DNA from 3 places in the Acidovorax sp. NN32 genome. Region 2 is predicted to be linked to each of the others. Evidence: predicted binding sites of a transcription regulator. Region 2 holds the regulator's gene; each other region holds the start of a gene.
What was found. The regulator NrdR, encoded in region 2, represses ribonucleotide reductase genes. The targets are predictions, from matches to a motif close to CACNANATNTNGTG.
Positions count from the first base shown of each region.

Region 1: a site for NrdR is predicted at 3,497-3,510, ahead of ACT89O_RS01030 (ribonucleoside triphosphate reductase). Genes of this name have one in related genera too.
Region 3: a site for NrdR is predicted at 3,093-3,106, ahead of ACT89O_RS20165 (ribonucleoside-diphosphate reductase subunit alpha). Genes of this name have one in related genera too.

Region 1 is NZ_CP199679.1:212,750-217,818, forward strand. Features, by position in the region: gene norR (nitric oxide reductase transcriptional regulator NorR) at 1-303, opposite strand, end outside; gene ACT89O_RS01020 (nitric-oxide reductase large subunit) at 542-2,824, shown strand; gene ACT89O_RS01025 (hemerythrin domain-containing protein) at 2,896-3,324, shown strand; gene ACT89O_RS01030 (ribonucleoside triphosphate reductase) at 3,543-5,069, shown strand, end outside.
Region 2 is NZ_CP199679.1:3,523,246-3,528,314, forward strand. Features, by position in the region: ZMP/ZTP riboswitch at 1-98, shown strand, start outside; gene glyA (serine hydroxymethyltransferase) at 134-1,378, shown strand; gene nrdR (transcriptional regulator NrdR) at 1,396-1,845, shown strand; gene ACT89O_RS16290 (DMT family transporter) at 2,135-3,037, shown strand; gene ACT89O_RS16295 (bifunctional metallophosphatase/5'-nucleotidase) at 3,052-4,803, opposite strand; gene aroC (chorismate synthase) at 4,973-5,069, opposite strand, start outside.
Region 3 is NZ_CP199679.1:4,383,087-4,388,155, forward strand. Features, by position in the region: gene ACT89O_RS20150 (two-component system sensor histidine kinase NtrB) at 1-689, shown strand, start outside; gene ACT89O_RS20155 (sigma-54-dependent transcriptional regulator) at 701-2,218, shown strand; gene ampD (1,6-anhydro-N-acetylmuramyl-L-alanine amidase AmpD) at 2,202-2,831, shown strand; gene ACT89O_RS20165 (ribonucleoside-diphosphate reductase subunit alpha) at 3,201-5,069, shown strand, end outside.

The DNA.
Region 1 (5,069 bases), 2.0 Mb from region 2:
CACCAGGGTGTCGAGCAGGCCGTCGTAGGGGTCGGGCAGGGTGCTGTCGTGGTCGAAGCAGGTCACCTCGCGCCGCGCCAGGATGGCCGCGAGCCGGGGGTGCTGGCTGACCACAAAGCGTCGGCCCAGCGCCTCGCGCACCAGGCCCTCCACGGCCACGGGGCGCAGGTGGTCTTCTTCCAGCTGCAGCAGGGCCACGGCGCCGCAGTGAAAGCGGGTGCGCAGGTGGTCGGCCAGCCGCTGCAGGCGCACGGCCTGGGGCAGGTCGGTGGCCAGGTCGGCCAGCAGGGGGCTATGGTCCATGGTGATATTTACCTTCAACGGGTGAATTAAACCCCATTTGAGAAGGGTCAAAAAAACCATGACCGGTGTAAGTGGTTGATTTGATAGGCCTGCAGCCCTGGCCCGGCGCTTGCGATGTGGACAGGGACACCGATTCACTCGTTCCAAAAAGCCATGACCACAAGACCCCGACCCCACGCCGCCAGCGCACGCTGGCGCCGCCCCTTCGTTGTTGTTCTGTTGAAGCAGGAGGCCCGCCATGGGTAACTACCGCAAGCTCTGGTTCACGCTGATCGGCGTGCTCATCGTCACCTTCAGCCTGCTGGGCTACTACGGCGCCGAGGTCTACCGCACCGCGCCGCCCATCCCCGCGAAGATCGCCACGGCAGGGGGTGAAGTGCTTTTCACCCACGACAGCATCCTCGACGGACAGACCGCCTGGCAGTCGGTGGGCGGCATGCAGCTGGGTTCCATCTGGGGCCACGGCGCCTACCAGGCGCCCGACTGGACGGCCGACTGGCTGCACCGCGAGCTGCTCAACTGGCTTGACGTCGCCGCTGAGCGCGCGCACGGCAAGCCTTTTGCGGACATCGACGCCGCCGCCCAGGCCGTGCTGCGCGACCGCATGAAGACCGAGTACCGCACCAACACCTACAGCCCCGAGACGGGTGTGGCCACGGTGTCCTCGGTGCGGGCCGACGCGATCGCGATGACCGCGCTGTACTACGACCAGCTCTTCAGCGACGTGCCCGCGCTGCACAAGACCCGCGAGCACTTCGCCATGAAGGAGAACACCCTGCCCAGCGCCGAGCGGCGCGCGCAGATGACGGGTTTCTTCTTCTGGACGGCCTGGGCCGCCGCCACCGAGCGCCCCGGCACCACGGCGACGTACACCAACAACTGGCCCCACGAGCCGCTGATCGGCAACAAGCCCACGGCCGAGAACATGGTCTGGTCGGTGATGAGCGTGGTCGTGATGATGGCGGGCGTGGGCTTCCTCGTGTGGGGCTGGGCCTTCCTGCGCAAACACGACGAGGTAGAGCCGACACCGCCCCAGCACGACCCGCTCTCGCGCGTGCCGCTCACGCCCTCGCAGCGCGGGCTGGGCAAGTACCTGTTCCTCATCGTTGCGCTGTTCAGCTTTCAGGTGCTGCTGGGCGGCTTCACGGCCCACTACACGGTGGAAGGCCAGCAGTTCTACGGCATCAACGTGTCGCAGTGGTTCCCCTATTCGCTGGTGCGCACCTGGCACATCCAGAGCGCGCTGTTCTGGATTGCCACGGGCTTCCTGGCTGCTGGCCTGTTCCTCGCGCCGCTCATCAATGGTGGCAAGGACCCGGCTTACCAGAGGCTCGGTGTGGACATCCTGTTCTGGGCGCTGGTCGTGGTGGTGGTGGGCTCGTTCGTCGGCAACTACCTGGCCATCGCGCAGATCATGCCGCCCGAGTGGAACTTCTGGCTGGGCCACCAGGGCTATGAATACGTGGACCTGGGCCGCCTGTGGCAGATCGGCAAGTTCACCGGCATCGCCTTCTGGCTGGTGCTCATGCTGCGCGGCATCGTTCCGGCGCTGCGCACCCCCGGCGGCGACAAGAACCTGCTGGCGCTGCTGACGGCGTCGGTGGTGGCCATCGGCCTGTTCTACGGCGCGGGCTTCTTCTACGGCGAACGCACCCACCTGTCGGTGATGGAGTACTGGCGCTGGTGGGTGGTGCACCTGTGGGTCGAGGGCTTCTTTGAAGTGTTCGCCACCACGGCGCTGGCCTTCATCTTCTCGACGCTCGGCCTCGTGTCGCCACGCATGGCCACGGCCGCCAGCCTGGCCTCGGCCTCGCTGTTCATGCTGGGCGGCGTGCCCGGCACCTTCCACCACCTGTACTTCGCGGGCACCACCACGCCGGTGATGGCGGTGGGCGCATCGTTCAGCGCGCTGGAAGTGGTGCCCCTGGTGGTGCTGGGCCACGAGGCCTGGGAACACTGGCGCCTGCAGCACCGCGCGAAGTGGATGGCCAACCTCAAGTGGCCCCTCATGTGCTTCGTGGCCGTGGCCTTCTGGAACATGCTGGGCGCGGGCGTCTTCGGCTTCATGATCAACCCGCCGATTGCGCTGTATTACCTGCAGGGCCTCAACACCACGCCGGTGCATGCCCACGCTGCGCTGTTCGGGGTGTATGGCTTCCTGGCCCTGGGCTTCACGCTGCTGGTGCTGCGCTACATCCGCCCGCAGTTGGTGTTCAGCGAACGGCTCATGAAGACGGGCTTCTGGTGGCTCAACGCGGGCCTGGTGCTGATGATTGCCACCAGCCTGCTGCCCATCGGACTGTTCCAGTTCCACGCCAGCGTGAGCGAAGGCCTGTGGTACGCCCGGGGCGAAGCCTTCATGCAGCAGCCCTTCATGCAGACCCTGCGCTGGGTGCGCACCTTTGGCGACGTGGTCTTCATTGTCGGCGCGCTGGCCATGGCCTGGCAGGTGGTGAGCGGGCTGTTCGGCTCGCGCGCCCCGGCGCAAGCGGGCCCCTACCTGGCACAGGCCCGTCGCTGAAATGCACTGTGCGCGGCGGCTGCCACAAGCGGCCACCGCGCTCACACACCGTTTGCCCACAAGGACTGACCATGAACCTCGACAAATTCAAACACCAGCACACCGACATCCTGCGCAGCATCGCCACCTTGCGCGCCCTGGCCCAGGCGGGCGTAGAGGCCAATGCCAGCGCCATCGCGCAGGGCATCGTGGCCATGAGCGGCAGCATCAAGCTGCACCTGGCCGTGGAAGACCAGGTGCTGTACCCCGCACTGCAGCGCGGCGGCAACGCCGAACTGGCGCGCCTGGGCCGCCAGTACCAAAGCGAGATGGCATCGATCGCCAGCGCCTACGATGCGTTTGCGCGCCGCTGGAACACCGCCGAGGCCGTGCGCCGCGATGCCCAGGGCTTTCGCAACGAGGCCAATGTGGTGCTGCGCCGTGTTTTCGAGCGCATGCAGCGCGAAGACCATGACTTCTATCCGCGCATCGAGGAGGAAGAAGCCACCGCCTGCCATTGAGCAGCACCCTCCTGCACCCCACTGCGTGCCTGCGCATGCACCTCTGATCCATCGGTAGGGCCTGACGGCACCTTCCTTTCCGCCGGCCCCTGTGCCGGCGTTTTTTTACCCCTGCTTACCGCCTCGATTGTGTTGAATCAAACTACCTATAGTGTTTGATGGGTATCGTGGACACCATAGGTAGTGTTTTTAACCCGTTCCACAGATTGGTCGAACCCATGGCGTCCACCCTTGCCACCTTGCCCCGCGAAGTCGTTTTGCGCAGCGGCCAGCGCGTTCCGTTTGATGCCGAACGCATCCGAGCCGCGCTGGCCAGCGCCGGGCAGGCCTCGGGTGAATACGGCGCCGACGAAGCGGCATTGCTCACCGCCCAGGTCACCAAGGTGCTCATCCACCGCTTCCAGGGCGAGGCCCCCACCATCGAGCAGATCCAGGACGTGGCCGAGCAGACGCTGATCGCCGCCAACCACCTGGCCACGGCGCGTGCCTACATCGTCTACCGCGAGCAGCACGCCACACTGCGCGCCGACAAGCAGACGCTGGTGGATGTGGAAAGCTCCATCAACGAATACCTCACGCGTGCCGACTGGCGCGTGAACGCCAACGCCAACCAGGGCTATTCGCTGGGCGGGCTGATCCTGAACGTGGCGGGCAAGGTCACGGCCAACTACTGGCTGTCGCACGTCCACACGCCCGAGATCGGCGAGGCGCACCGCAATGGCGATATCCACATCCACGACCTCGACATGCTCAGCGGCTACTGCGCGGGCTGGTCGCTGCGCACGCTGCTGCACGAGGGGCTCAACGGCGTGCCGGGCAAGGTGGAGGCGGGGCCGCCCAAGCACATGAGTTCGGCCGTGGGGCAGATCGTGAACTTCCTGGGCACGCTGCAGAACGAGTGGGCGGGCGCGCAGGCGTTCTCGTCGTTCGACACCTACATGGCGCCCTTCGTGCGCAAGGACGGCATGGACTACGCGCAGGTGCGCCAGTGCATCCAGGAGCTGGTCTACAACCTCAACGTGCCTTCGCGTTGGGGCACGCAGACGCCGTTCACCAACCTCACCTTCGACTGGACATGCCCTGACGATCTGCGCGAGCAAGTGCCGGTGATCGGCGGCGTGGAGATGCCGTTTAGCTATGGCGACCTGCAGGCCGAGATGGACCTCATCAACCGCGCCTACATCGACGTGATGACCACGGGCGATGCCAAGGGCCGCGTGTTCACCTTTCCCATCCCCACCTACAACATCACCAAGGACTTCCCCTGGGAGAGCGAGAACGCGCAGCTGCTGTTCGATATGACAGCCAAGTACGGTCTGCCGTACTTCCAGAACTTCATCAACTCCGAGCTGGAGCCCAACATGGTGCGCTCCATGTGCTGCCGCCTGCAGCTCGATCTGCGCGAGCTCTTGAAGCGCGGCAACGGCCTGTTCGGCAGCGCCGAGCAGACGGGCAGCCTGGGCGTGGTCACCATCAACTGCGCGCGGCTGGGGTACTTGCATGCGGGCGATGAAGCCGGTCTGTTTGCCGCGCTGGACCGCCTCCTGGAGCTGGGCAAACAAAGCCTGGAGACCAAACGCAAGCTCATCCAGCGCCTCATGGACCAGGGCTTGTTCCCCTACACCAAGCGCTACCTGGGCACCTTACGCAACCACTTCAGCACGCTGGGCGTGAACGGCATCAATGAGATGGTGCGCAACTTCACGGCAGACCAGCACGACATCACCAGCGAATGGGGCCATGCG
Region 2 (5,069 bases):
GTGGAAACCGACAAGGGCCTGCCCCTTGTGAACCACTGGGAAGCGTGCCGCACGGGGTTTATCCCTTCTGCGTTCAGCCGTTCGCCTGGGCAGCCCTTGTTTCAAGGGACACAAGTTCATAGGACTGCCAATCATGTACGACCGCAATATTCTTGTCGAACAAACCGACCCCGAACTGTTTGCCGCCATCCAGGCTGAAAACGCCCGGCAAGAGCACCACATCGAGCTGATCGCCAGCGAGAACTATGCCTCCCCCGCCGTGATGTGGGCGCAGGGCACGCAGCTGACCAACAAATACGCCGAAGGCTACCCCGGCAAGCGCTACTACGGTGGCTGCGAGCATGTGGACGTGGCCGAGCAACTGGCCATCGACCGCGTCAAGCAGATCTTCGGCGCCGAAGCCGCCAACGTGCAGCCCCACTGCGGCGCCTCTGCCAACGAGGCGGTGTTCCTGGCCTTCCTCAAGCCCGGCGACACCATCATGGGCATGAGCCTGGCCGAAGGCGGCCACCTGACACATGGCATGCCGCTGAACATGTCGGGCAAGTGGTTCAACGTGGTCTCTTACGGCCTGGACGCCAACGAAGCCATCGACTATGAAGCGATGGAAAAGAAGGCCCACGAGACCAAGCCCAAGCTCATCATCGCCGGTGCATCGGCCTACAGCCTGCACATCGACTTTGCGCGCTTTGCCAAGGTGGCCAAGGACGTGGGTGCGATCTTCATGGTGGACATGGCCCACTACGCTGGCTTGATCGCAGCTGGCGTGTACCCCAACCCCGTGCCCCACGCCGACGTGGTCACCTCCACCACCCACAAGAGCCTGCGCGGCCCCCGTGGCGGCATCATCCTGATGAAGGCCCTGCACGAAAAGGCTATCAACAGCGCCATCTTCCCCGGCCTGCAAGGCGGCCCGCTGATGCACGTGATCGCCGCCAAGGCCGTGGCCTTCAAGGAAGCTCTGCAGCCAGAGTTCAAGGCCTACCAGGAGCAAGTAGCGAAGAACGCCAAGGTGGTGGCCGAGACGCTGACCGCACGCGGCCTGCGCATCGTGAGCGGCGGCACGCAAAGCCACGTGATGCTGGTGGACCTGCGCGCCAAGGGCATTACCGGCAAGGAAGCCGAGGCCGTGCTGGGCGCCGCCCACATGACCATCAACAAGAACGCGATCCCCAACGACCCTGAAAAGCCGATGGTGACCAGCGGCGTGCGCATTGGCACCCCCGCCATGACCACGCGTGGCTTCAAGGAAGAAGAAGCCCGCATCACGGCCAATCTGATCGCCGACGTGCTGGACAACCCGCGCGACGAAGCCAACATCGCTGCGGTGCGCGCCAAGGTCAATGCCCTGACCGCCCGCTTCCCCGTCTACGGCTAAATCCACAGCCGAAAACCATGAAGTGCCCCTTCTGCAGCCACCTCGAGACGCAAGTCGTTGAAACGCGGGTGTCTGAGGATGGGGTCTTCATCCGCCGCCGCCGCCAGTGCGGCGCGTGCGACAAGCGCTTTACCACCTACGAGCGGCCGGAAGTAAACTTCCCGGCCATCGTCAAGAAGGACGGGCGCCGCATTGAATACGACCGGGGCAAGCTGCTCGCCTCGTTCAACCTGGCTTTGCGCAAGCGCCCCGTGAGCACCGACCAGATCGACAGCGCCATCGAGCGCATCGAGGAAAAGCTGCTCAACCTGGGCCAGCGCGAGGTGATCTCCAGCCGCATTGGTGAGCTGGTGATGCGCGAGCTCAAGAAGCTCGACAAGGTGGCATACATCCGCTTTGCCAGCGTGTACCGCAGCTTTGAAGACATCGACGACTTCCGCGCCATGGTCGACGAAGTGCGCAAGTAAAAGCCTTCGTATTGCTGTCTGCACCGGTGCCGGCTACAGGGCCGGACGATCTCAGGCGATTTTGGCCTCCAGCGGTTATCACACAAGCGCTAACAGCTATAAATAGAGTAGCACCCACATCCACGGGCGACGCATGTGGACCTGTGCGGGCGGGCGCTGTCGCGCGTGCTACACCGCAAAATGCTCCAAAATTAATAGCTGCCCGCGCTTTCTGGACAAACGCTAGGTGCCAATTTGGCTTGAAAATTGGCTTGGTGCGAGCCAGCCCGCGACTCGCCTGTACTCCACAATGCGCCCGGTGAAAACCCGCCACTTCCTGCAGCTGGTGCTGCTGTCCGCCCTGTGGGGCGCCTCCTTTCTTTTCATCCGCATTGCCAGCCCCGTGCTCGGGCCCAACGTGATGGCTGCGCTGCGCATTGGCCTAGCCACGTTGACGCTGATGGGCATCATGCGGGTCGCCAACGAACCCTGGCCATGGCGCCATTGGCGCGAGCTGTTCGGGCTGGGCACGCTCACCGTCGCACTGCCTTTTCTGCTGTATGCCTGGGCGGCCTTGCACCTGCCCGCCGGCTACAGCTCACTGCTCAACACCATGGCCGTGCCCTTTGGTGTGATTGCCACCGCGTGGATGAAGGAGGACACACTGAGCACGCGCAAGTGGCTGGGTTGCGTCTGCGGCTTTGCGGGGGTGGCGCTGATCGTGCAGCTGGGGCCCGTGGAGCCCACGCCTGCCTTGCTGATGGCAGCGGCGGCCTGTGTGGCAGCGTCTGCCTGCTATGGCATCTCTACGACGTGGATGAAGCGCGCCACGACGAGAATGTCCCCGTTGTCGATTGCCGCAGGCATCCACGCCGCCGCACTGGTATTGCTGATGCCGGGCGCCGCGTGGAGCCTGCCCGAGGCCCGTTTCACACAGGGGGCACTGGCTGCAGTGGCCGTGATGGGCATCGTGACCTCGGGCCTGGCCTACTGGCTCAACCTGCGGGTGCTCAAACATGTCTCGCCCGTGGCAGCGATGAGTTCGGCCTTCATGATCCCGCTGTTCGGTGTGGCCTGGGGCCACGTCTTTCTGGGCGAGGCCTTGGGCCCCGGGATGGTGTGGGGCGGAGCGCTGGTGCTGGTGGCCACCGGGCTGGTGACAGGATTCAACCCGCTGCGCTGGCTGGCGGCAATGCGCCCGGGGCGCAGCTAAGAACAGCACGCGCCTCAGCGGGCCCCGCGCGTAATGCGGTCAGTGGCGGGCACCGGCACCGGGCTGTGGGCGCGGAAGTAAGCCTCCAGCGCATCCAGGTCCAGCCCGCCCACCAGGCGGTCGCGGCCTTCGGCCAGCACGGTGAAGTTGTCCCCGCCGCTGTCCAGGTAGCTGCTCATCACCACGCGCACCTGCGCATCGTCGCGCAGCGGGGTACCGTTCAGCACCATGTGGCTAATACGCGCACCCACTGGCTGGGTGAGGTCATAGCGGTACGAAAATCCTGCGGACACCAGCAGCACCCGGGGCCGCTGCATGGTGTTGCTGCCGCTGGCGAACTGCTGCTCCAGCGCCGCCTTGATCTGCGCGCCCGTGAAGGTCTTGACGACCAACTGGTTGCCGAAGGGCTGCACCGCGTAGAGCTGGCCATAGCGCACCAGCCCTTGTTCGTCGGGCACGAGATCAGCGCGCAGGCCGCCCGGATTCATCAAAGATAGCTGCGCCCCACCCTGCTCCGGTGCACGCGTGGCGTGGAGCTGGGCATCGGCCACCAGATTGCCCAGCGCGCTTTCGAGCGACGGGGCCGGTGTGCGCCGCAGGGCGCCAGCGGCCTGCCCCACGGGGCGCTGGGCCAGCGGCACGGCGGCGGCACGGTAAGTGTCGATGACCTTCTGCACCTGCGGATCGGCCGCAAAGGACGGCACGGCCGAGGTCAGGGGCACGTGCCCCTGGCTGCCCGTGAACGCCTTTCCCTGCACGATGACATTGCGCGCAGCTTTGTGCACCACGCGGCGGGTGCGCGTGTCCACCCGCAACTGGATGTCCGTGAGCAGCGTGCCGTACTGCCCGGCGCTGGTCAGCAGAAAGGGCTTGGCCGGGTTCACGCGGCTGTAGTCGCAGACATAGGCCTGGTGCGTGTGGCCCGAGACCACCACGTCCACGGCCGGGTCCAGCCGCTCCAGGATGGGCACGATGTCGCCCGAGAGGCCCGCGCAGCTGGTCTCCTGCACGCCAGCCGTGGTGCCGCCGCCCTCGTGGATGACCACGGCGATCACATCGGCGCCCTGGGCACGCAGCTGCGGAATCAGCGCGTTGGCCGTGGCCGCTTCGTCCTCAAAGCGCAGGCCCGCCACACCCGAAGGGCTGACCATGGTGGGCGTGGCCTGCAGCGTGAGGCCGATCACGCCCAGGGTGACGGTCACTCCACCCTCGGTAAATCGTTTGATGCCGGTGGCAGGCAGCAGCGTGCGCCCATCCTCGGTGCGCACGGTGTTGGCGGCCAGGAAGCCGAACCGCGCCCCAACGAAGGGCTGGCTGATCTGGCAGGGCTGGCGCGCAGTGAACTTCTCGCAGCCGCCGTGCTGCAGGCGCAGCAGTTCGCGCCAGCCCCGGTCGAACTCATGGTTGCCCACGGCATTGAAGTCGATCTGCATGGCGTTGACCGCCTCGATGGTGGGCTCATCCAGGAACAGTGACGACAGCAGCGGCGATGCACCCACCATGTCCCCCGCCGAAACCACGGCGTGGTGCGGCCCCCGGGCCTTGAGCGCCGCCATGGCGCTGGCGAAATAAGCCATGCCCCCGGCAGGCACCGAGACCGGCCCCGCCGCAGTCTGGACGGTATGCGCCATGCGCGGCGGCTCCAGATTGCCGTGCAGGTCGTTGAAGCCAATGAGCGTGATGTCGATGTGCTGAGGGGTTCGCCCATCGCCAGTTGGCAAAGCCGTGCCGCAGCCCGCCAGCAGCGCCCCCAGTGTGGCCACCATCGCGAGTGCGACCTTGCGGCGACCTCGCTGCGATCCCATGAAACCCTGTGCCAACAAGCTGCGCATGGACTACCTCATTCCATCCAAGAAAAAAGGGCGCGCATCGCTGCACGCCCTCTGCGTCACCAGCACCGAAAGCCCGTGCTCTACCCGCAGCGCAGCGCGCCCGTTACAGGAACGATGCCTGGATAGGCGGCACCGGGGGCACCACGTCGCCACACTGCGCGCGATGGCGCAGGGCGTGGTCCATGACGACCAGTGCCAGC
Region 3 (5,069 bases), 860 kb from region 2:
AGATCCGCAACCCGCTGGCCGCCATCGTACAGGCCAATGCCTTGCTCGAAGAAGACCTGCACGACCCGGCACACAAGCGCCTGGCCCACATGGTGCAGCAGAACGCCGACCGCCTCGCGCGCATTGCCGAGGAGGTACTGGACATCGCCCGCGTGCAGCACCAGATCAGCCATGCGCCCGCGTCCACCTTGCCCCTGGACGAAACGGTGTCGCAAATATGGAATGACTGGCAGGCCCAGGACCCCGTGCAGCGCCGTGCGGTAGTGATGCTGGAAGCGGGCAATCCGCAGGTGGAATTCGACACCGAACACCTGCGCCGAGTGCTCGTGAACCTGCTGGACAATGCCCTGCGCTATGTGGGACAGGAGCCTGACTCCCTCACGGTGACCACCCGCACCTTGCCCTCCGGCCAGACCAGCCTGCAAGTCTGGAGCGACGGTGCCCCCATGGACAAGTCCGTGGAGCGTCACCTGTTCGAACCGTTTTTTTCCTCCGAAAGCCGCTCCAGCGGCCTGGGCCTCTATATTTGCCGCGAGTTGTGCCAGCGCCATGGAGCGTCCATCAGCTACCAGCGGCTGACCCGCACCACCTTGCGGGGCGAGGTGGGCGGCAACGCCTTTACCGTCGGCTTTCGCCGCACCACACGCCCTGCCGATGCTGCCACGCTGTTTGACACCATCGTGGTCTGAAACGCCCTGCCATGAACGCACCTACCGCTTCCATCCTCGTCGTGGACGACGAACCCGACCTGCGCACCTTGTACGAACTGACCTTGCTGCGCGAAGGCTACCGGGTGGAGACCGCATCCAGCGTCCAGGAGGCGCGCGAACAGCTCAAGGCCCACCGCTTTGACGCCGTCATCACCGACATGCGCCTGCCCGACGGTTTCGGCATGGAACTGCTGCAGGATCTGCGCGACCAGCAGCGCCGCGAGCGCTGCGTGGTCATGACAGCGTATGGCTCCGCCGAGAACGCCGTGGAAGCCCTGCGCTCTGGTGCCTTCGACTATCTAACCAAACCCGTGGATCTGAAGCAGTTCCGCTCGGTCGTCGCATCGGCCGTGCAAGGCACCGGGGGTGTCCCCGCGCCCCGGGCCGCACGCACCGGCGGCGTACAGGGTCGGCAGGGGGCGTTCAGCGCAGACCCCTTGGCGGCGGGCACCGCACTGGACCGGCTGGTGGGCACCTCAGAGGCCATTCGCAACGTCAAGCAGCGCGTGGCCAAGGTGGCACGAGGCATGGCGCCCGTGCTGATTCATGGGGAATCCGGCACGGGCAAGGAACTGGTTGCGCAAGCGCTGCATGCCAGCAGCCAGCGTGCCGATGGTCCCCTGGTTGCCGTGAACTGCGGCGCCATCCCAGAAAACCTGCTGGAGGCAGAATTTTTTGGTGCCCGGAAAGGCTCTTACACCGGCGCCACCCAGGATCGGGACGGCTACTTTCAGGCAGCCCGTGGCGGCACGCTGTTTCTGGACGAAATCGGTGACCTTCCCTTGGCCATGCAGTCCAAATTGCTGCGCGCCATCCAGGAGCGCAGCGTACGGCCTCTTGGCTCCACCCAGGAGGAGACGGTGGATGTGCGCATCGTGAGCGCCACACACCGCGACCTGGCCGCCGACGTGCAATCGGGCCGCTTCCGCCAGGATCTCTATTACCGGCTCAACGTGATCGAAATCGTGATCCCCCCGTTGCGCGAGCGGCGTGAAGATCTGCCTGTGCTGTGTGCCGCACTTCTGGCGCGCATCGCCCAGGAATCCGGCATGCCAGTGCCTTCTCTGACAGAGCATGCGCTCCAAGCCATTGCCGCACACCCCCTGACCGGCAACGTCCGCGAACTGGAAAACCTGTTGCACCGGGCCGTGGCACTCAGCGACGGAGACGAGCTGCATGTGGACTGGCCCTCTGGCACCCCCACCCCATTGGGGGCGCGGACGCTACCAGCCCCCACCCTCCCCAACCACACCGAGGCGCAGTCTGCCCACCAACCACCACAGCCTGCAACCAGCACGGGCTGCTCGGTCCCTCTGCCCAATGACCTTCAGGCCTGGCTGGACCAGCAGGAGCGGGACATTCTGATACGAGCCTTGCGCGAAGCGGGTTTCAACAGAACCGCCACCGCAGCCCGGCTGGGCATCAGCCTGCGTCAGATACGCTACCGCATCGCCCGGCTGAACATCGCCGTCCCCAATGACCAGGACCCGCATGACGAGATCGGCTGACGCGGCACCAGGCAGATCAACGCCTTGGGACGGTGGATGGCACCGTGCAGCGACCAGGCTGGAATCCCCCAACCATGGTGTGCGCCCTGCCCCGGCAAGCTCCTCCATCGACCTGATCGTGGTGCATTCCATCAGTTTGCCGCCAGGCACATATGGCGGGAATGCGGTGCAACAGCTATTCACCAACTCGCTGGACTGGGATGCACACCCCTACTACCAGAGCATCCGTGGTTTGGCCGTTTCGTCGCATTTCTTCATTGACCGCACCGGCGCCCTTTGGCAGTTTGTGGACTGTGATCTTCGGGCCTGGCATGCTGGCCAGTCGGCCTACCGTGGCCGCAGCCAGTGCAACGATGACTCGATTGGCATTGAACTGGAAGGCCTTGAAGGGCTTACGTTCGAACCGGCGCAGTACCAGACCCTGACAACGCTCTGCCAGGACATCGAACAGCGCTACCCCATTGAACACATCGCAGGGCATGAGCACATCGCGCCCGGGCGCAAGCAGGACCCAGGCTCCGGCTTCGATTGGGCGCAGGTACAAAAAGCACTGAACTGGCCCGTGCAACGTTTTCCGGCAGCCACCTGGCCTGACATTCAAGCCGCTCGCTGAGGGCGCTGTGGTTGCGCCACATTCAGCGACTTTTTTCTATGTGCATTTGCACATCGTCGCGTCCCCAGACACCACGCGGCCTCGCGCAGAAAATCCGCTCGAAACGCTTGTCTTTGCGAGGTTTTCGTCCTGCTTTTCCGCAGGGGCAACGGGTTCCGGCGGGGTCAGCAGAAGGCCCTGTGGCGCCGCTGACATGCTGTTTCGTTTTTCTGAGGGCAATACGACGGTACACTACCGGTAGTGTCTTGAATGCATGTGACACACCATATATAGTGTGCGCCAGACAGTAGTCCGCCGCACCACTCACACGCTGCGACGGCATCCAGGCCGCGCACCACACCCCAGACAGCCCACAGAAGAGGACCCCCCATGCAAGCTGCTTTGAACACGCCTTCCACGCCCCATGCCGCCTCCCCCGAGGCCCCAAACACCCAGTCCGCACCAGCAGTGGCGGGTAACTCGCTGGCGCACTATCAGATCATTCGCCGCAACGGAGCAGTCGTGCCCTTTGAGCCGCAAAAAATTGCGGTGGCGATGATGAAGGCATTTCTGGCAGTGCACGGCACGCAGGGCGCCGCCTCCGCCAGCGTGCGCGAGGTGGTGGACACGCTCACCCAGAATGTGGTCCGCGCCCTCATGCGCTCGCGTCCCGGTGGCGGCACCTTCCATATTGAAGACGTGCAGGATCAGGTTGAACTGGGCCTGATGCGCGGCGAACACCACGAAGTCGCCCGGGCCTATGTTCTGTACCGCGAGCGCCGCACGCAAGAGCGTGCCCACCACCAGGAACAGCTTGCGCCCGCAACCCCCATGTTGAACGTGATCGACAACGGCCAACGCGTGCAGCTGGACATCCTGCGCCTGCACGGGCTCATCGAATCGGCCTGCGCCAACCTCGGCGCCGACATCCAGGCCGCGCCCATCGTCGCCGAGACCATGCGCAACCTGTATGACGGCGTTCCCATGGACGAGGTCTACAAGGCGTCCATCCTCGCCGCCCGCACCCTGATCGAAAAAGACCCTGACTACACCTATGCCACGGCCCGCCTGCTGCTGCATACCATCGTGCGCGAGGTGCTGGGACGCGAGGTCGCCCAGAGCGACATGGGCCAGGCCTACAGGGACTATTTCCCCGCCTTCATCCAGAAGGGGGTGGACAACGAGCTGTTGGACGAGCGCCTGCTCAAGCAATACGACCTGACCCGCCTGGGCGCCGCGCTCAAGGCCGAGCGCGACCTTCAGTTCGACTACCTCGGCCTGCAGACCCTGTATGACCGCTACTTCCTGCACGTCAAGAAAACCCGCATCGAACTGCCCCAGGCGTTCTTCATGCGCGTGGCCATGGGCCTGGCACTCAATGAAACCGACCGCGAGGCCCGCGCCATCGAGTTCTACGAAGTGCTGTCGTCCTTCGACTTCATGTCGTCCACCCCCACGCTGTTCAACAGCGGCACCCTGCGCTCGCAGCTGTCCAGCTGCTACCTGACCACGGTGCCCGACGACCTGGATGGTATCTACGAATCGATCAAGGAAAACGCCCTGCTGTCCAAGTTTGCTGGCGGCCTGGGCAATGACTGGACCCGCGTGCGCGCCCTGGGCTCCCACATCAAGGGCACAAACGGCGAATCGCAAGGCGTGGTGCCCTTCCTCAAGGTGGTCAACGACACCGCTGTGGCGGTGAACCAGGGCGGCAAGCGCAAAGGCGCCGTCTGCACCTACCTGGAAACCTGGCACCTGGATATCGAAGAGTTCCTGGAACTGCGCAAGAACACTGGCGACGACCGCCGCCGCACGCACGACATGAACACGGCCAACTGGATCCCTGACCTGTTCATGCGCCGCGTGATGGAAAAGGGCACCTGGACATTGTTCTCGCCCTCCAACGTGCCCGACCTGCACGATCTGTTCGGCGCCGACTTCGAGAAGGCCTATGTGGCCTACGAAGAGAAGGCCGCGCGCGGCGAGATCAAACCCGCCAAGACGGTGCAGGCCACCGACATGTGGCGCAAGATGCTGACCATGCTGTTCGAGACCGGCCATCCTTGGATCACCTTCAAGGATGCCTGCAACGTGCGTTCGCCCCAGCAGCACGCTGGTGTGGTGCACTCGTCCAACCTGTGCACTGAGATCACACTCAACACCAGCGACACCGAAACCGCCGTCTGCAATCTCGGTTCGGTCAACCTGCTGCAGCACATCAAGGACGGCCAGATCGACCACGAGAAGCTCAAGAAGACC